3 regions of the Janthinobacterium sp. BCJ23 genome follow, and region 2 is predicted to be linked to each of the others. Evidence: predicted binding sites of a transcription regulator. Region 2 holds the regulator's gene; each other region holds the start of a gene.
The links. The regulator FliA, encoded in region 2, starts transcription of late flagellar genes. The targets are predictions, from matches to a motif close to CTAAAGTTTNNNNNNNNNNNGCCGNTA.
Positions count from the first base shown of each region.

Region 1 (6,831 bases), on a different contig from region 2:
ACGCCGTGATCGACAAGCAGACCTACGCGCTGGCGCTCGACGGCAGCACGGCCGACAAGCCGCAGCGCGTGACGAAAGCCGATGGCTGGCACGACACGACGTTCTCGCGCAATGGCGAAGTCTTCGTCGATACGTATTCGGACCCCGCCACGCCGCCGCAGGTGAGCATCCGCCGCCCGGACGGCGCCATGGTGGGCTGGCTTGAAGAAAACGCGCTGAACGCGAGCCACCCGTACGCCAAATACAAGGCGGACCACCTGCCGACGGAATATGGCACCTTGAAGGCCAACGATGGCCAGACGCTGTATTACTCCATCGTCAAGCCGTCGAACTTCGACGCAAGCAAGCGCTACCCCGTCTACCTGTCGACGTATGGCGGCCCGCACTCGCAGCATGTGGCTCGCCGCTGGGGCAACAATTTCGACCAGTACATGGCGCAGCAGGGCTTTGTCGTCTTCCGCCTCGATAACCGCGGTTCATCGCGCCGCGAGCGCGCGTTCACGGACGCCATCTACCACAACCTGGGTGCGGCCGAAGTGGCCGACCAAATGGTGGGCATCGACTGGCTGGGCAAGCAAAGCTTCGTCGATGCCAAACGCATCGGCGTGTTCGGCTGGAGCTATGGCGGCTTCATGACCCTGCGCCTTCTGTCGGCAGCGTCCGACAAGATCGCCATGGGCGTCTCTGTAGCGCCCGTGACCGACTGGTCGCTGTACGACACCCACTACACGGAGCAATTCCTCGGCATGCCGAAGGAAAACGTCGATGGCTACAAGGCCAGCACCGTGTTCGCCCACCTCGACGGCCTGAAGTCGCCGCTGCTGCTGGTGCACGGCATGGCCGACGACAACGTCTTGTTCAGCAACAGCACGCGTTTGATCGACGCGCTCGTGAACCGCGGCGTGCAGTTCGACCTGATGACGTACCCGGGCGCCAAGCACGGCATCTCGTCGCGCGCGGGCCAGCGCCACGTGTACAAGAAAATCGAGATGTTCTTCAAGCAGAACCTGGGCGTAGCGAAGTAAAGCGCACCCGCAAATGAAAACCGCCGCCTGTCTCGCGACAGGCGGCGGTTTTTTTATGCGTGCGTCAGATTACGGCTTGCGCGTAACGGTCTCGACCGCATCCTTGACGTCGCCAACCTTCTTCTGCACTTTGCCTTCGACCTGGTTTGCCAGGCCCTTGGCTTGCTGTTCTTCGCTGCCGACGACTTTGCCAGCGGCTTCCTGGATTTTACCGCCGACTTCCTTCAGTTTACCTTCGACTTGATCTTTGTTCATGATGGATCCTCACTGTAGTTGGTACATCTGTTGTCCTGCCCCGAAGGGCCGGTACTGCGGCTCACACGCCGTTGCAAACTGCTTGCTGCGTGTCGATGTGTCCATACTACGCTTGAGGTTGCAAAAACTATGTACGGTCCCTAACACATGCCAAAAATCAGCTAATTACGCGGAATCAGCCCGCTTTGCGCCATACCGTCGCCAGCCAAGGCTGCTGCTCGCGCGGCAAGCCGGGCGGGCGGTAGTACTGCTCGACCAGGCTGAAACCGGCCGCCTGCACGTATGCGGCCCACGTCGCTTCGTCGTGGTAGCTGCCGTAGCGCGCGCCGTTCCAGCCTTCCTGGTTCTGCCCGCGCGGATTCGAGCTGAACAGCACGCCACCCGGTTTCAGGCACACGTACAAGGCGCGCAGCACGCCGGGCAGAACGGCGCTGGGCACGTGGAACAGCACGGCATTCGCGAACACGCCGTCGAAGTGCGCGGCAGGCAAGTCGAGGTCGACGAAATCCTGCTGCCATACGGTGCAGCCGCTGTAGGCGCGCGCCATCTCGACGAAGCGGGCGCTGCCATCGACACCGGTGGCGTGGTGGCCCATGGCCGTGAACGCTTTCAGATCGCGGCCCGGGCCGCAGCCGAGGTCGAGAATCTCCACAGGCGCCGGCTTGCCGATGGCGTTTAGCAGCGCACTGATATTCTGGCTGACGTCGTGGTCGCGCGTGCCTTCGAAAAACTGCTCGGCGCTGGCGTCGTAATGGGCCAGGGTACGTTCGGTGATGGCGTGGATGGGGTCTTGCTGATCTTGCGGTGGGGTCGGCTTCATGGCGGTCCTGTCGATATGTTCCGCCATTTTACGGTGCCGGCGCGCTGTGCGCCGGCACCGTCACCATTTGCTACCAGACGCGCACGCGCTGTTCCGGCGCCAGGTACAGCTGCTGCCCCGGCTTGACGTCGAAGGCCGGGTACCAGGCGTCGAGGTTGCGCACGGTGGCGGCGCGGTATTGCGCCGGCGCATGGCCATCCGTGAGGATTTGCTGGCGCGCCGCTGCCTCGCGCGCCTTGCTGCGCCAGCTGACGCCGTAACCGATGAAGAAATCGCGGTCCGCGCCCGGCTGCGCCGGCTTGCCCTGCTGCGACAGGGTGAACGCGTCATGCGCGGCAGCCACGCCGGCCAGGTCGGCCAGGTTTTCGCTCAGGGTCAGCTGGCCATTCATGGCCAGGTCGGGGAACGGCTTGTAGGCCGCGAACTGCACCACCAGTTGCTTCGAGGCTGCCTGGAAATGCGCCAGGTCGGCTGGCGTCCACCAGTCGCGCAGCTTGCCCTGGGCGTCGAACTGCGCGCCCTGGTCGTCAAAACTGTGGCTGATCTCGTGGCCGATGGTGGCGCCGATGCCGCCGTAGTTGGCCGCGTCGGACGCTGCCGGATCGAAGAACGGCGGCTGCAGGATGGCGGCCGGGAAGTTCAGCGCATTTTGCAGCGGCAGGTTGACGGCGTTGACCAGCTGCGCCGGCATGGCCCAGGCCTTGCGGTCGGGAGACTGGCCCAGCTTGGCCAGCTCCTGCCGGTAATGGAACTGCTCCGCCCGCTGCACATTGCCCAGCGCATCGCCGCGCACCACGCGCAAGCCCGCATAATTTTCCCAGCGTTCCGGATAGCCGACGCCCACGTACAGGGTCTTGAGTTTTTCCTGCGCCTGCGCCTTGGTGGCCGGCGCCATCCAGTCGAGCTTGTCGATGCGGCGCGAGAAGGCGGCGACGATATTCGTCACCATCTCCTGCACGCGCGCTTTCGATTCAGGCGGGAAATAGCGTTCCACGTAGAGCTTGCCGACGGCGTCGCTCAAGGCCGCATTCGTCGCGGCCAGCGCGCGCTTGCTGCGCAGCGACTGCTGCGGCGTGCCGCTCAGGGCGCTGCCATAGAAAGCAAAGCGCTGGTCGGCGGCCGCCTTCGGCAAGGTCGTGCTGAAATGGTTGATCGCGTGGAAGGCCAGAAAATCCTTCCATGTGGCCAGCGGCACGCTAGCCACCAGGGCCGCGCTGCCCGTCATGGCCGTCGGATGCCAGACGATGAAATCCGTCTGCTGGCCCAGGCCGGCCGCCTGGAAGAAGGCTTTCCAGTCCAGGCCAGGCGCCTTGCTGGCGAAGTCGGCGGCGCGCCACGGATTATTGCCCTTGGCGACATCGGCCGAATCCTCGCGGCTGGCGTGACTGGCGGCAATTTGCTGCTCCAGCGCAAATACGCGCGCGGCCCGGGCCGGCGCATCGCTGTAGCCGGCCTGCTTGAGCATGGCGGCGATATGCGCCTGGTAGCCTGCGCGCAAGCCCTGCATGCGGGCGCTGTCGCTCAGGTAAAAGGCGCGGTCGGGCAAGCCCAGTCCGCCCTGCAGCAGATAGGCCACATTGCGCGTGGTGTCGTTCAAATCTTGCGCCACCCACAGGCCGAACAGGTTTTCCGTATAAAAATTGGTGGAATTGAGCGGGTCGACATCGGCGCGCAGGCTTTCGCCCAGCGCGCGGGCCAGTCCCACCTGGTCGCGTATGCCATCGATCTTCTGCAGCAGCGGCTTGATCGGCGCCCAGCCCTTCGCCTCGATAGCCGCTTCGTCGACCCAGGAACGGTAAAAATCGCTGACCTGGCGCGCGGAGGCATCGGCCTGTGGCGCCTCCGCCAGGCCTTCGACGAGGGCGATGATGCGCTCGTTGGTGGCGTTGGCGAGGATGGCGAACGAGCCCCAGCTGCTGCGGTCGGCGGGAATCTCCGTGCTGCGCAGCCAGTCGCCATTCACGTAGTCATAGAAATCGTCGCCGGGCAAGACCGCCGTGGGCGCCGCCATCGCGGCGGCGGGACTGGCGGCCTCCTCCTGTGCATGCGCGTGGACGGTGCCCCCGGCCAGCGCGATGCCGGACAGGGCCAGCACCATGGCGCGCTTGCGCCAGGAAGCAGGGAAAGAGGAAGCGGCAGCAGTGGCAACGCGCATGGTGATCCTTTCAGGCAAAGTAACGACAGTAGTGTGCAAAATCATAACGCGTTTTGAGGCGCCGCAACACACTCCCCTGCCACCGCGACGCCAGCAGACATGCGGCTTGGCGGGCGATGTCGGCAGCAGCCAAGCAATCATCTAAATTATTTTCACTTTTTTTTCAAAAATACCCTCAAGTTCCGCTTGGACCTGCCGTTAATCTGGACAAGCGGTAATCCATTCACTAGTTACGGGTGTGCTCATGACCTCCAACGACGTTCTTTCGATGTATGAAAATATTGCAGGAATGACCAATAAAATGGTCGTGGCCGCACGTTCGAGCGACTGGGATGGCCTGGATACCCTGGAAAACCAGTGTGCCAGCGCCGCCAGCGCGACCATGACAGGCAAGGTGCCCGCTCTGGCCGGCGCCTCGCGCCTGCGCAAGATCGACTTGCTCAAGCAAATCCTGGCCAACGACCGCGAAATCCGCGCCATCACGGAACCATGGATGACTCAGCTGCCGAACGCCATGCAGGGTTCGCGCGCACGTATGTAAAGCTTGCCGCGCCAGAAACGACAAAAGCACCCGAAGGTGCTTTTTTTACGTCTGCCGCCATGCCAGGGGAGCGCGCCATCTGCGGCGCCCGGGAAGCAAGGAGGGGGAATTTGGAAGGCGAGCCCCAGGTATCTCCTGGCGTCGCCTCGCTGCCGGTTGCATCCGGCGTTCGCGAGCACATCGTCGGCATCGCGAACCGCTTCCAGACCCAGGCGTTTATGCAACGCTACACCTGTTTGCCGCGCCACACTATCGTTGGTGACTGCGCCAGGCTGGGGCTGTTTTGTCGTAGAGCAAGTCCACTGAATTAATCATATCACCATCTTTAAGAAATAGGCAACGCGATTGGCCAGCGTTTCCATGTATTTTTTCAATATCTTTTTTTATATCAAATTTCGGCGCCGCCTTGCCATGTCTTTAACGCGAGAACGGCTCCGGTTCCGGCTCGGCCGCCCCTTCTTCCACGGCTTCCGTCAGCACGGGCACATCCTTCTTCTTGCGGCTAAACGGCTTGCGCAGCAAGACCCAGTATTTCGACGGCGCGCGCGACCCCGCCTCCTGCCTGCGCTTGCGCACGACATACACGATGACGGCCGTCAACAACAGAAAGAGCAAGGTGCCGATACCGAGCCACAACAGACCGTTGCCGCCCGCCTTCTTGTCCTTGTCCGCGGCGGGCGCCGCGTGCAGTGGCTTGGGCTTGGCATGGGGCGCCTGCGCTTCGACGGGCGCGGCGGCTGGCACAGCGGTGGTGGTGGCGGGCAGCGCCAGCGCCTTTTGCAAGTCGCCGATCTTGCCTTCCAATTCGCCGAGCTTTGCATTGAGGGCCGTGTTTTTCTCATCGAGCGCCATGCACGCTTGCGCCTGCTCCATATCGGCTTGCGGCGCGCAAGCGGCCACGGGCGCCGTGGCACGGCGTACCGGCGCCGGGCGCTGCTGCGGTGCGGCAGCTGGCGTGGGTGCGGCGGGCGGCGGCACGAACACGCGCGCCGGACGCACGAAGCCCTCGGCCCGCGCGCGGGCCGCCAGTGCGGCGGCGTCGGGCGACGGCGCGACGGGTACAGGACGTGGTAACGGCGCTGGCACGGGCGCCGGAACGGCGGGCCGGACTGGCGCACTGACGGGGGCGGCAGCAGGCGGCGCCGGCGTCAGCCACAAGGTACCCAGGCGCACGACGGCGCCGCTGCCATTGCCCAGCAATAAATACAGATGCACGTGACCCGCCTGGATCGCTTGCCGGGTACTCACGCGCACATAGTGGCGCCCACCGCGTTCCAGCGGACTGATCGTCAAGGTCTGCAGGGCCGGGTCCATGCCGATGCCGCCACCGCGGTACACATCGGGCGAAGCCAGGCGCACGGCCACGCCGCTGGCTTCCTCGGGCGCCAGGGCCGTCAGTTCGATCTCGGCCAGCAGAGGCTGGCCCACGTGCGACAGCACGGCCATCTCGCCCAGTTCGGCCGCGCACGCCACAGACGGCAAGGCCAGGCTGGCGGCGGCGCACGCGATCAGGGACCAACGGGGAAAGATGCTGCTCTGCATGGACTGATCGCTTTGATAACAGGATAGATAATCGGGACTCGCCTGTCTTTAACGGCAGGAAATCGCAAAAATATAGATGGGCCAAGGCAAAAATGATGCAATACAGCATCATCCTGTGCAGTTTTGACGCCTGGAGTACACTCGATCCACCTCTATCGATGAAAGGGATGTCATGAGTAGCAGAATCGAACGCGACAGTTTCGGCCCGATCGACGTACCCGCCGACCGGCTGTGGGGAGCGCAAACGCAGCGCTCGCTCGAGCACTTCCATATCTCCACGGAAAAGATGCCGCCTGAACTGATCGCCGCCCTGGCCACCGTCAAGCGCGCGGCCGCCCACGTCAACCTGGACCTGGGCTTATTGGATGGCAAGAAAGCCCTGGCCATCACGCAGGCGGCCGACGAAGTACTGGCCGGCAAGCACGACGCGGAATTCCCGCTGGCCGTCTGGCAGACGGGCTCTGGCACGCAAAGCAATATGAACATGAACGAA
Region 1 covers NZ_JCAQAW010000003.1:255,862-262,692, forward strand. The annotation lists gene AC54AG_RS12785 (S9 family peptidase) at 1-1,025, shown strand, start outside; gene AC54AG_RS12790 (CsbD family protein) at 1,095-1,280, opposite strand; gene AC54AG_RS12795 (class I SAM-dependent methyltransferase) at 1,456-2,100, opposite strand; gene AC54AG_RS12800 (M13 family metallopeptidase) at 2,171-4,255, opposite strand; gene AC54AG_RS12805 (flagellar protein FliT) at 4,524-4,796, shown strand; gene AC54AG_RS12810 (type IV pilus assembly protein FimV) at 5,214-6,338, opposite strand; gene fumC (class II fumarate hydratase) at 6,511-6,831, shown strand, end outside.
Region 1: a site for FliA is predicted at 4,430-4,456, ahead of AC54AG_RS12805 (flagellar protein FliT). Genes of this name have one in related genera too.

Region 2 (6,831 bases):
AAAAGTCGAACGCATCAAGCTGGCGATCGCCGACGGCCAGTTCCAGGTCAACTCTGAAAAAGTGGCGGACGGTCTCCTCGACACAGTCAAGGACTTGCTGCACTCACGAAATAGATAGGTTCCCTCATGCAATCAGTGACTCCGTTTTCCAGCCTGCGCGACGAGCAACAGCTCATGACCACATTGCTGGCATTGATGAAAGAAGAACAGCGGCATCTGGTTGCCGCTGACATCGATGCAATCACGGAGCTCACGGTGCGCAAGACGGCACTCGTAGGACAATTGAGCCAATTGGCGGCGCAACGCCACCAGGCGCTGGCGGCAGCAGGTTTTACCGCCGCCGAAGCGGGCATGGAAGACTGGCTGGTCAGCGCCAGCGAAGCCGAGGCGGCGCCCCTGTGGAAAGCCCTGCTCGAGACGACGCGCGAAGCGAAGGAACAGAACCGGCTGAACAGCCTGCTGGTCAACAAACACATGCTGCACACGCAAGGCGCCCTGAACGCCATGCGCCCCACGGCCCAAAGCGGCAATTTCTACGGCCCCAGTGGCCAACCGATGTCGAACCCGGCCAGCCGGCGCGTCGTCATCGGCTAAGCGTCTTCCCGTTTCACCCCAGCAAGAAGCCATTGCTGCACGCCTGACGCCGTCCCGAGCAGCGGCACCCATACGGCTGCCATCGAGAACATCATCGCCGTGTCGCTCCCTCCAGGGAGACTGCGGCGGTGCCAGCGCGTCCGCATTCCCCCCACAACACCGCACGCAGAAACAACACAAGCCCTTTTTGACGCCGCACGTTTGAGCATGCTCAAACTTGAGACAGGTGATGACTATATGCTAATCCCTGGCGTACGCCGTACATCTCCAGGTGGGACTTTCCTCGCCGACACGAACTTCGTTCCCGCAGGCATAGCTGATCCATTTCACGCCCCAGCCTGCGCTTTTGCGCTGCGCCACGACGCACACCACCTCAATCGCAAGTACACAGGAGCATGATATGAACTCTCTCTCAGTAAGCAAGGCTGGCGCGGCGCTGCTGCTCGGCTGCACCCTGCTGGCGCCGGTCGCGCAGGCCGAAACGCAAGCCGTGTTCTATAACCACCTCGTATCGACCGCCGTGGTGGCCACGCCGCTGCTGGCGCAAGACACCTTGTTCGTCGACACCTTCACGACGGAGCGCGGCTCGCTGCTGCAAACGACCACGTTTACGGTCGGCGCCGGCGTGCAGTCGTTCACGGGCAACGCGGCCTGGCTGGTCACGGGCGCCAACGACTTCGGTCCCCGCCTGACTGGCGTCAACATTGACCTGTTCGACTCCAGCAATAACCTGGTGCAATCGGATACCTTCACCGGCGTGCTGGGCGCGTTTGCCCATTCGACCTTCGACGGCCTGCTGGGACCTGGCACCTACACCTTGGTGGCAAGCGGCATCGGCGTGCGTGATTCCGTGCTGGACATTTCCATCACCACGGCCGTACCGGAACCGGAAACCTATGGCATGCTGCTGGCGGGACTGGGCCTGATCGGGTATAGCATACGGCGCCGCAAGATGGCTGCCTGATCGGCATCGGGGCGCCTGCAAGCACTGCCGTAGCTGGCAGACACGGGGCAGGCGCAGCGGTTCCACGCACGGGCTGGCCTCTGCACGGGCCAGCCCAGGCAGGGGCAGGCCTACGCACTCAACCGTGCGCGGGCCGGCCCGTATGCTGGCGGAATTTCGCGGCGATGCCATTCGCCTTGCTGAGGGCGGCGGCCTGCTGTTCCGGCGTCAGCTCGTTTTGCAGCCAGTGCCAGTATTCATCCTGGTAAGGGTTCGTCGTGCCTGGCGTGAGGATGTCGTTGTAGACCATGCGCAGGGCCAGCAGGTAGCCATACGCTTGCGGCGCGTCCTTCTGCACCACGTCGCCATCGCGCAGGTAAGCCATCATCAGGGTCGACACGCTGGTCAGTTCCGCCGCGTCCGCCTGTGCCGTCAGCTGGGCGATCGCTTGCCGCTTCCAGGCCTGCACCAGCGGATCGTCGGGACGGTTGCGCAGCGCGCTGCGGTCGCCGAACGGGCCTTCCGACAGGAACAGGGTGGCCGCGCCCGGCACGCCGCCTTGCGCGGCAGTGGCCAGGTAGCCGAGGCGATCCTCGCGCTGGCGCTGCGTCATGCCCGCGCACAACTGCTGCTGGGCTGCTTTTTCTTCCGCCGTCATCTCGCGTCCCAGCTCGAATTCCATCCCCGGCAAGCGGCTTTCGCGCTGGAAAACGATGCAGTCGTCGATCAGGTTGTAGGCCGCATACGCGTCTTCCGGCTTGCCGCTGGAGGCCAGGCGCTCGAGCCGCTGCGCCAGGGACACGACAACGGGCGCGGCATCGGCGGCCGGGGTGGCATCGATATTCAAATACGATGCCAGGCTGCGCCCCGGCGGCGCGCTGGCGGCGGCAGTGGCGGCAGTGGCGGCAGTGTCCGGTGCGCCGCCATCGGGCGCGGGCCAGTACACGACCGCCAGCACTGCCGCGATGGCAGCGGCGATGGCGATACCGGTCAGTTTGTTATTCATATGAGGTAATGCATAAAAAGGAAATGCACGTTACCACAGGCGCACGGCAGCGGGCCGCACGCCTCCGCTCGCACGCGCCCCGGCTAGCCGCCAGCCTTTTTCGGCTGGTGGCCCAGCCTGGTCAGCGCGGCAAGAATGGTGTCGACATGGTCGCCCTGCACTTCGATCACGCCATCCTTGACCGTGCCGCCCGAGCCGCACTGCGTGCGCAGCTGCTTGCCCAGCAGGGCCAGCGCGATGGCGTCCAGCGGCAAGCCCTTGACCACGGTGACGCTCTTGCCGCCGCGGCCCTTGGTCTGGCGCGACACGCGCACCACGCCGTCGCCCGCCGGCGCCGCCTTGGCTTGCGCCTTGCACGCGCATTGCGCCAGCGGCTGGCGGCAGGCCGGACACATGCGGCCCGTTTCGGTGGAATAGACGAGACCGCCCTGGGAGCTGCTTTTCATGATGGAGAAATAAAAAGAAAGAAGGCCGCGATTGTACCAAGCGGCGGCCCGCAGTTGACGACCGTCAGTTGGCCGGAGCAGGTGCCGGTGCCGGCGCCACGGGCGCTGTCGGCACTTCCGTCACCGTTTCCGGGATGCCCGAGAGGATCGTCACGGCGACCCGGCGGTTGCGCGCGCGCCCTTCCGCCGTTTCATTGGGCGCCACGGGGATATTGTCGGCGTGACCGACGGCCGTCAGGCGCGACGCCTTGACGCCGCTGGCAATGAACAGGCGCACCACGGCGCTGGCGCGCGCGGCCGACAATTCCCAGTTCGAGGCAAAGTTGGAATTGCTGATCGGCTGCACGTCCGTATGCCCTTCCACCTGCACGTCGTGCGTATCGTCCTTGAGCAGCACGGCGACGGCGCGCAGGGCCTGGTCCGACTCAGCCGTCAGGCGCGCCGCGCCCGGGTCGAACAGCACGCTGGCATTGATTTCCACGCTCACGCCGCGGCTCGTTTGCGTGACCCGCACCTTGCCTTCCTTGACCAGCGGCGCCAGGGTCGACGTCAAGTCCTGCGCCAGGCGCGTCATGTGTTCACGCTCGCGGCGGATGGCTTCCGTGCGGCGTTTCAGAGCAGGGTTCGGCAGCGGGATCGCTTGCGGCGCTTCCATGATGATGGGCGGCGCGCCCTTTTCCAGGCTGAAGGCCTGGCCGATGGCGTTCTGGAAGACGCGGTACTTGCCTTCGTTGACTTGCGAAATGGCGTACATGACGACAAAGAACGCGAACAGCAGGGTGATGAAGTCGGCGTACGAGATCAGCCAGCGGTCCTGGTTGTCCGGTTCCTCGTCATACTTCCTGCGCGCGCGCCGCATCATGGTCAGTGCTCGTGCAGCAGGCTGGAAACGCGCTCTTCGATGATGCGCGTGTGGTCGCCCGTGGCGATGTCGTACAGCACGGCGGCCGTGATTTCGTACTGCAGCACGCGGCGCGAAACGATGGCCTTGAGTTTATTCGCCACCGGCAGGAACAGCAGGTTGGCCAGGCCCACGCCGTAGATGGTCGAGACAAACGCCACGGCGATGCCGCTGCCTAATTTACTTGGGTCGGTGAGGTTTTCCATCACGTGGATCAGGCCCAGCACGGCGCCCAGAATACCGATGGTGGGCGAATAGCCGGCCGCCGACTCCCACACCTTGACGGCCTGGCGCTCCGCCATTTCGTAGGCGGAGATTTCCACGTCGAGCAGCTGGCGCAGCTTGTCCGGCGCGATGCCGTCCACGATCATCCGCAAGCCCTTGGCGTTGAAGCGGTCGGCCGTGTTTTCCATCAGGCGCTCGAGCGCCAGCGGGCCGTCGCGGCGCGCCGTCAAGCTCCATTGCCCGATATCGCGCGCCAGCGCGGCGCGCGTGTCGGCTGGCGGCAGGAAGACCCAGCGCAGCATTTCCAGGCCGCGCACGAAAGTGCGCAGCCGCGTTTGCAGCAGCACGGCGCCGAAAGTGCCGATGACCACGATGGCAAAGGCGGCCGGCTGCAGCAGGGAGGCCATCTTGCCGCCTTCCAGTGCCTGGCCGACCAACAGGCCAGCCAGCGCCAGCGCCAGCCCGATTACGCTGGACCAGTCCACGCCTGCTCCCTCAAGGTTGCGCGCAGGCGCGCGACGGCCTGGGTATGCAGCTGCGAGACGCGCGATTCGGATACGCCCATCACCGCGCCGATCTCCTTCAGGTTCAGCTCTTCTTCGTAATACAGGCCCATGAGTATTTTCTCGCGTGGTGGCAGCGCGTCGATGGCATCGATCACGGATTGCCGGAAATCGGTATCGAGCAGGGAACGCAAGGGGTCGCTGTCCTCGTCCACGCAATGGCGGTCGAGGAAGCTGTCATTGCCGTCCGGGTCATGAAAGTCTTCGTAGTACACGAGCTGGTGGCCGCCGCCGTCGCCCAGCATTTCCTGGTAGTCGGCCAGCGACATCTTGAGCAGTTTCGCCACTTCCGACTCTGTCGGTGGATGGCCGAGGCGCTGCTGCAAGGTGCTCATCGCCTCTTCGATCTTGCGCATGTTCTGGCGCATGCTGCGCGGCAGCCAGTCGCTGGTGCGCAATTCGTCGAGCATGGCGCCGCGGATGCGCAGCACGGCATACGTCTCGAACTGCGCGCCATGCGTCTCTTCATAGCGGCTGATGGCATCGAGCAGGCCGATCATGCCGGCCTGGATCAGGTCATCGACCTCGACCGAAGGCGGCAATTTCGCCTTCATATGGTGCGCCAGACGCTTCACCAGCGGAATGTGCTCCGTCAGCAAATAGTCCTTGTTCGATTTCCCTTTGACCGTGTACATAGGCTGCTTATTGTTTTCTCATCTTATCTGGTGCTACGGTTGGCTTCAGGCGCTGAACTGGTGCGGGCTCCCCGTCTGGTACAAGGTGCCGCCGAGCACGGGCGCCGCCGAACGGGCCAGCCGCTCGGCCAGTCCGCGAAACGCCACCGAGGCGCCGGCCAGCGGAAACGCATCGACCACGCTGCGGCCCAGGCGCGCCGCGCGGTGCAGATACTCATCGGCAGGCACCGAACCCATCGACGTCAGCTTCACGGCCAGGTAACGGCTCGCCGCCTGTGCCATATTATCGTATACCACTTTTGCTTCGGATTCGGAAGCGCCGGTGACGAGAATGCCGAACGGACGGCGTCCCAGTTCCTGGCTCAGGCGCTTGATCAGGCAGTACGCCGCCTTGATCGAGGTGGCGCTGGTCGACACTTGCACGACGATATCGGACGACGCCATCAAGGGCACGGGGAAACAGGCGCCCTCGTCTGCCACGACGCCGTCGACCAGCACGATGCCGCTCCGGCGCGCCAGCACGTCGAAAGTCTTGCCCAGGCGGCGCAATTCCTCCTCGCCCGCATAGTCCATGCTGTCCATCAAATGGTTGCGCGCGCCCAGGCTCGCCACGCCAAAGCCTTGCGGCACCTGGTGGATGACCTGGTTCAAGCCGCACTGCTGGCGCGCCACGTCGCGCAGGCTGGCGCCGTGCGCCAGTCCCAGGCGCGCGGCCACGCCATCGCTGCCGCCGCTGGCGTCGAGCAGCAGCACGTCATTGCCGCCATAGACGAGCGAAGCACCCAGGTTGACCAGCATGGCGCCCTTGTCGTCCTGCGGCGTGGCCGAGAGGAACGTCATGACGCGCGGCTGCGGGCCGGCCAGCATGCGGCGCAAGCCTTCAGCCTGGTCGAAATCAAAATTAGCCAAGATGCACCCCGCGCGCTTCATTGTTGCGGGCGGCCGCCTGTGCCATCAGGAGCGGCAGTTCGGCATCGGAAAACTGCGTGGCCGCCGAGTCGCGCTTGAGCTTGAAGGCACGGTCGATCAGGTAGCCACGGTCGGCCAGGTACAGGTCTTCCGGCACGCGCTGGCCGTTCGACACATAGAACAGGTTCAGCTTCTGGCGGATCACCACGTCGAGCACGTTGCCGATCGACGCCGCTTCATCGAGCTTGGTCATGATGCAGCCGGCCAGGCCGCTGCCCTGATAGGCGCGCACCACTTCGTTGAGGGTTTCCTGGGTCGCCGTGGAGTTCAGGCACAGCAAACGCTTCACGTCCGCGCCGGCGCCCGACAGCATGGCCACCTGTTCCGTCACCATCTGGTCGCGCTGGCTCACGCCCACCGTATCGATCAGCACCGTGTGCTTGTTCTTCAATTCTTTCAAGGCGATGCGCAAGTCCGCTTCATCCTTCACGGAATGCACCATCACGCCGAGGATCTTGCCGTAGATGCGCAGTTGCTCATGCGCGCCGATACGATAGGCATCGGTGGTGATCAGGGCCAGCTTTTCCGGGCCGTGGCGCATCACGCAGC
Region 2 covers NZ_JCAQAW010000001.1:354,290-361,120, forward strand. The annotation lists gene flgM (flagellar biosynthesis anti-sigma factor FlgM) at 1-118, shown strand, start outside; gene AC54AG_RS01580 (flagella synthesis protein FlgN) at 127-594, shown strand; gene AC54AG_RS01585 (FxDxF family PEP-CTERM protein) at 995-1,558, shown strand; gene AC54AG_RS01590 (hypothetical protein) at 1,677-2,543, opposite strand; gene AC54AG_RS01595 (translation initiation factor Sui1) at 2,627-2,989, opposite strand; gene motD (flagellar motor protein MotD) at 3,054-3,848, opposite strand; gene AC54AG_RS01605 (flagellar motor protein) at 3,854-4,600, opposite strand; gene AC54AG_RS01610 (RNA polymerase sigma factor FliA) at 4,582-5,313, opposite strand; gene AC54AG_RS01615 (MinD/ParA family ATP-binding protein) at 5,359-6,222, opposite strand; gene flhF (flagellar biosynthesis GTPase FlhF) at 6,215-6,831, opposite strand, start outside.

Region 3 (6,831 bases), on a different contig from region 2:
AGGCCGTTATCGCCGATTTGCCCGACATGTCCGCGTATCAAGTGTATGCCTGCGGCGCGCCGATCGTCGTCGAGTCGGCCAACCGCGATTTCGTGCAACTGTGCCAGTTGCCAGCCGACGAGTTCTACGCGGACGCCTTCACCACGGAAGCCGACCTGGCCAAGTAAGCGTCACCGTCCAGACAGCGGGGCGCGGCTGGTGCGACGCCCGCTGCCACCACCGCTCTATCCCGCTGCTTCCTGGAAATTTCATGTCTCTCGCCTCTGCCGGCAACGGCTTCAGCATCCTGCGTCACCGCAACTTCGCCTTTTATCTTTCCGCCCGCGTGCTAGGCACGGTGGCCGTGCAGATGCAAAGCGTGGCCATCGGCTGGCAGGTGTACCAGATCACGGGCAGCCTGTTCGACCTGGGCTTGATCGGCCTGGCGCAGTTCGCCCCCTTCCTCGTCTTGATTTTGCCGGCCGGCCACGTGGCCGACCGCTACAACCGCCGCAACATCATCGCCTGGTGCCTGGCGGCGCAGCTCGCTTGCGCGCTGGCCCTGCTGGCGTTCACCCTGAGAGGACTTTCCATCGTCTGGCCCGTGTTTGCCGTGCTGGTGCTGTTCGGCAGCGCGCGCGCCTTCATGATGCCGGCTACGCAAGCCGTGCTGGTGAACATGGTACCCACGCAACACTTCAGCCGCGCCGTCGCGCTCAGCTCGTCGAGCTCGCACGTGGCCATCATCCTGGGGCCTACCCTGGGCGGCTTGCTGTATTACTTCGGCCCCAAGGTCGTGTATTTGATCTCGTCCGCGCTGCTGGTCGTGTCCGTCCTGCTGATGCGCGCCACCACGCCCGCGCCGCAGGTGGTCAAACGCGAACCCGTCAGCTGGCATACCCTGCTCGAAGGCTTGCGTTTCGTCTGGTCGAAACCCATCGTGCTAGGCGCCATTTCACTCGACCTGTTTGCCGTGCTGTTCGGCGGCGCCACGGCCCTGCTGCCGGCGCTCGCGCACGACGTGCTGCATATCGGCCCCAGCGGACTGGGCCTGCTGCGCACGGCGCCCGGCGCCGGCGCGGCCCTGTGCTCGATCGCGCTGGCCATCTTCCCCATCACGCGCAGGGTGGGCCCATGGATGTTCGGCGGCGTGGCCGTCTTCGGCCTGGGCACGCTGGTGCTGGGCAGCACCAGCTATTTCCCGCTGGCGCTGGCGGCGCTGTTCCTGATGGGCGCCGGCGACATGGTCAGCGTCTACATCCGCCACCTGCTGGTGCAATTCGAGACGCCCGACGAAATCCGCGGCCGGGTCAGCGCCGTGAACGCCGTCTTCATTGGCGCCTCGAACGAGCTGGGCGAATTCGAATCGGGCCTCACGGCCGGCTGGTTCGGCCTCGTGCGCGCCGTGCTCTTCGGCGGCGCCGCCACCCTGGCCGTGACGGGCATCTGGGCCGTGCTGTTCCCCGTGCTGTCGCGCATGGATCGCTTCCCCCACCACGAGAAGGAAGCGGCCGCCAGGACGGCCACCACGGCGGCAACTTAAGCGCTAAGATGCGCTATCCCAACAGATGCATCCTGGCACCATGAAAATCACGCTTCCGTTCCGCAGCTTCATCCGCAGCCGCCCCCACCTGAGCCTGGCCACGGCCATCGGCGTGGCAGCCGGCCTGCTGCTGCCCGCATCGTGGCAACAGATGACGCGGTTGCTGACGGCGTGGAACGTGGCCGTCTGGTTCTACCTGGCGACGATGGCCTGGATGATGATGCGCGCCAACCACCACCGTGTGAAAATGATGGCGGCGCGCCAGGACGAGCGGGCGGCAACAGTCTTGTCGGCCCTGTCCGTCGCATCCGTGATGAGCCTGGTGGCCATCGTCTCGCAGCTGTCTTCAATGAAAGACCTGGCGCCGGACGAGCGCGCACTGCACTACGGCTTGACGATCCTCACCCTGGTCGGCTCCTGGTTCCTCGTCGGCACCCTGTTCTGCTTCCACTACGCCCACCTGTATTACCAGGCCGATCCCGCACTGCGCCCGTTGAAATTTCCCGACGACGAGCAAAACCCCGATTACTGGGATTTTCTGTATTTCGCCTTCACCATCGCCGTGGCCGTGCAGACGTCGGACGTTTCCGTGCAGACGCGCATGATGCGCCAGATCGTGCTGGGGCAGTCCGTGCTGAGCTTTTTCTTCAACCTGGTCGTGCTGGGGCTGTCGATCAATATCGCCGCCGGTCTGATCAATGGTTGAAATAATTTCGTGGTGGAAACTTGACCTGGCTGAAGGGTTAAGCTCATCTTAATCGTGCGCACCCTCTTGAAATACTGGAAAGAGGAGTAAGATAAGTTCCATGCACAGAGGTCATGTGCATGGGGCAGCAACCAGGCCGCAGCACGCCTGAGATGGGTTTTTTTTGAATTGACAGGAGTAAGCATATGCAAATCAATATTCATACCGACAGCACCATCGCCAACACCGCTGGACTGAACGAACATGTGCAATCCGTACTTGAAAGCGCACTGAGCCGCTTCCGCGACAACCTGACCCGCATCGAAGTCCACATCAGCGATACGAATGGCCCGAAAGGCGGCGCCGACGATATTCGCTGCGTCATGGAAGCACGCGTTGCTGGCTACCAACCGATCGCCGTGACCGAACAGAACGCCACCGTGCATCAATCCGTTGCCGGCGCCACCGACAAACTGAAACGCGCCATCGATAGCGCCCTGGGCCGCCTGCAAGACAGCAAGCGCCACGCCACCGGCAAGAATGCCGTGATCGATACGGCCGAAGCGGAAGAAACCGCCGAGTAATTCCCCACCTGCAGGATTTCCAGAGACTGAGGCAGCCGTTCAAGGCTGCCTTTGCACATCTGGACCCGCCTTCCTGCGCGACAATATCCATAGCAGAACAGCAAGCATTCCGGCGTATTAACACCGCAATGAAATAATTGTCGTATTTCTCACAGTAAGTGACATCAAGCAAGCCTTTGGCGTTACAGCCAAGGCCGCTTTACGCTATCATGAAGCTACCGGCCCTCTGCTCGCGCGCGCCGGCTTTTTGAAAGTGTGATTGTGGAACAGATCGGCAACTTCGACGCTTCAGGCTGCAACATCGGCGATTTACAGCTATTTCGCGATGGGGCGGATAGCCAGACGGCCGCCATGCTGGCGCCCTGCCCCGTCATGCGCCTCGAAGCGGGCGAAGCCATTGCCGACACACAGGGTACTTGCCTGTACATCGTCCTGCGCGGTTCGCTGGCCGTGGCCGCCGACATCCATACGGGCATGGATGACGGCACCGTCAGCAAGGTCTTGCCCGGCGAAAGCGTGGGCGAACAATCGGTGCTCGATGAAGCGAGCAACCTGGCCGCCATTTCCGCCCTGGAAGAAACCGACTTGCTGGTGATCGACGCGGCCGTCGTCTGGGAATTGATCGAGCAATCGAACGGCCTGGCGCGCAACCTGCTGCGCCTGCTGTCCTTCCGCATCCGCGCCGCCAACGCCTTGCTGCGCCGCCGGCAGAAACTGGGCGAGTTCTACCGCCAGCTGTCGATGGTCGACAGCCTGACGGGCCTGTACAACCGCGCCTGGCTGACGGATTTACTGCCGAACATGATCGTCACGGCCCACGCCAGCGGCTCGCCTCTGTCGCTGGTGATGATAGACCTCGACCATTTCAAGCGCTTCAACGACACGCACGGCCACCAGGCGGGCGACCAGGCGCTGCGCATCGCCGCGCAAGTGCTGGGCGCGGCCCTGCGGCCCACGGATTTTGCCGTGCGCTACGGTGGCGAGGAAATGATGGTGATCTTGCCCGATACCAACGAACACGTGGCCCTGCGGGTCGCCGAACGCCTGTGCGAACGCATGCAGCAAGCCGTCATCTTCGCCGACATGCGCAGCGCGCTGCCGCACATCACGGGCTCGTTCGGCGTGTCCAGCCTGGCGGCCGAACAGGATGACCATGCGCTGATCGCGACGGCCGACGCGGCGCTCTACCGCGCGAAGGCAGGCGGACGCAACCGGGTCATGCTGTAGATCAGGCGGCCTTGCTGTCGGCCGGCTTGGTCGCATCCGGCTTGGCAGCGTCATCCTTCTTGCTGCTGTGCGCGGCGATGAAATCCGCATAACCCTTCTGCACCAGTTCATACGTCTTGTCGATATTGCCGGCGATATCACCACCCAGCACTTTCAAGCCTTCCAGGATATCGCGCGCTTCCTTGAAGCCTTTTTCCATGCCGCCGCTGATGGTATCCATGAACTTGGTCAGGGCCGTATCGTCATCCAGGTCGGGGTTCTGTTTCTTGAAGGCGTCAAAAAAACCCGTCGACAGCGATACAATGCGGCTCGCCGTCGCTTCGGCGCTATTGTCCTGCGACGCCGCGTTCTGGATCGCATCGTCGCCGTACTGGCCCTTCAGCGCTTCATTGATGTTGGTGATGGCCGTCTTGTACAGCAGCGCCAGCGGCTCGTTCTCGGAACCGATCGACACGTTCAGCGACGCCTGCATGATGGAGGCGTTCAATTGCAGCTTCGTGCGGTCGTTGACGCTCATTTCAGCGTTGACGCCGTCCTTTTGCTGGACTTTATCGTCCTTGCCGGCAACGCCCGTACTGACGGAAGTCACGGAAGGGTTGGAATTGCCGCCTGCGGCGATGGGAATTGACACGATAGACCTCCTTGAACGGGCAATGTATGCCACCATGCGGGAAACGCGATGATGACCATCCTCTCGTGTAGTATCGGCAGGTTTTCAGAAAACTGTAGCAGCGGCGCGTTTACGGCCCGGATAACCAATCAAGTAACCAAGTAATGACCATCAATGACTAACCAGACCTTTCTTTGGCACGACTACGAAACCTTTGGCGCACAGCCGCGCCGCGACCGCCCGGCCCAGTTTGCCGCCATCCGCACGGATGCCGAACTCAACGAGATCGGCGAGCCGATCATGCTGTATTGCCAGCCTGCCAATGATTTCCTGCCCGACCCGCAATCGTGCCTGATCACGGGCATTACGCCACAGCAGTGTCTGCAACTGGGCGTGCCCGAACACCAGTTCGCCGCCACCATCGAAGCGGCCTTTTCGGAGCCGGGCACCATCGGCGTGGGCTACAACACCATCCGTTTCGACGATGAAGTCACGCGTTTCCTGTTCTGGCGCAACCTGATCGACCCGTACGCGCGCGAATGGAAGAACCATTGCGGCCGCTGGGACATCCTCGACGTGGTGCGCATGACGCACGCGCTGCGCCCGGAAGGCATTCAATGGCCGAAGCGCGACGATGGCCAGACCAGTTTTAAATTGGAACACTTGAGCAAGGCCAACGGCCTAGCCCACGAAGCGGCGCACGATGCGTTGTCCGACGTGCGCGCCACCATTGCCCTGGCGCGCCTGATCAAGCAGAAACAGCCGAAACTGTTCGAATTCTGCCTGGCGCTGCACAAGAAGGACCGGGTCGCCAGCGAAATGGGCATGCACCTGGCCGCCGGCGAGCGCCAGCCTTTCCTGCACGTGTCGGGCATGTTCCCCGCCGAACGGGGCTGCGTGGGCGTCGTCTGGCCGCTGGCCACGCACCCGAGCAACAAGAACGAGATCCTCGTCTGGGATTGCGCCTACGACCCGCGTGAACTGTTCGAACTGGACGCCGACACCATACGCACGCGGCTGTTCACGCGCAAGGAAGCCATGCCCGAAGGCATGACGCGCCTGCCCGTGAAAAGCGTGCATCTGAACAAGTCGCCCATGCTGGTCGGCAACCTGAAAACCTTGTCGCCGGCCATGGCCGCGCAATGGGGCATCGACGTGGACGCCGCGAAGGTCAACGCGCAGCTGGCCGCGACGGCGCCGAACATGGATGCCATCTGGGCCGAAGTATTCCAGCGCCCGGGGGCGAATGTGGCGCTGGACGTGGATGAGGATCTGTATAACGGTTTTGTCAGCAACGACGACCGCCGCCTGCTCGAATCCTTGCGCCGCGAAACGCCGGCCAAGCTGGCCACGGCCCGCCCCTCGTTTGCCGACGAGCGCCTGCAGGAATTGCTGTTCCGCTACCGCGCCCGCAATTTCCCGCAAACGCTGAGCGAAGCGGAAAGCCTGCGCTGGGAACAGCACCGCGCCGCCCGCCTGTTCGACGGCGACGGCGGCGCCCGCACCATCGAAATGCTGTTTACGGAGATCGACGTACTGTCGGAATCGGTGGATGAGCGGGGCGAGGAAATTCTGGGAGAACTCTACGATTACGCGGAGATGGTGGCGCCCATGCGCGACTGAAAGAGGGCGCGAGCCGGGTAGGTCGGATTAGCGGGCCGAAGGCCCGCGTAATCCGACAAGATTGTTGACGTTACCTGTGTTGTCGGGTTACGGCCGCTGGCCTAACCCGACCTACATTTTTGATGGATGGTGCTTAAACCGAACGATGCTGATTGATCGCATCGCGCGTTTCAATCGCCACGCGGCGGGCCGCGTCGGCAAAATCTTCGCCCGCTTGCGGCGTGGCGTAGATGATGGCGCGCGACGAGCTGATCATCATGCCCATGCCCTTGGCCGTCTGGCCTGCGCCGACGGTGGCGGCGATGTCGCCGCCCTGGGCGCCGATGCCGGGCACCAGCAGCGGCATGTCGCCGACGATGGCGCGCACCTGCGCCAGTTCTTCAGGGAAGGTGGCGCCGACGACGAGCGCGCACTGGCCGTTCTTGTTCCATTTGTCGGCCACCAGGCGCGCCACGCGCTGGTACAGCGGTTCGCCGTCCGTATTCAGAAATTGCAGGTCCGAGCCGCCCGGGTTCGAAGTGCGGCACAGGATGATCACGCCGCGGTCTTTCCACGCCAGGTAGGGGTCGAGCGAATCTTC
Region 3 covers NZ_JCAQAW010000003.1:328,255-335,085, forward strand. The annotation lists gene AC54AG_RS13140 (CDP-6-deoxy-delta-3,4-glucoseen reductase) at 1-167, shown strand, start outside; gene AC54AG_RS13145 (MFS transporter) at 251-1,522, shown strand; gene AC54AG_RS13150 (DUF1345 domain-containing protein) at 1,563-2,228, shown strand; gene AC54AG_RS13155 (HPF/RaiA family ribosome-associated protein) at 2,414-2,791, shown strand; gene AC54AG_RS13160 (GGDEF domain-containing protein) at 3,053-4,018, shown strand; gene AC54AG_RS13165 (DUF5610 domain-containing protein) at 4,020-4,649, opposite strand; gene sbcB (exodeoxyribonuclease I) at 4,803-6,251, shown strand; gene pyrF (orotidine-5'-phosphate decarboxylase) at 6,385-6,831, opposite strand, start outside.
Region 3: a site for FliA is predicted at 4,721-4,747, ahead of AC54AG_RS13165 (DUF5610 domain-containing protein). Genes of this name have one in related genera too.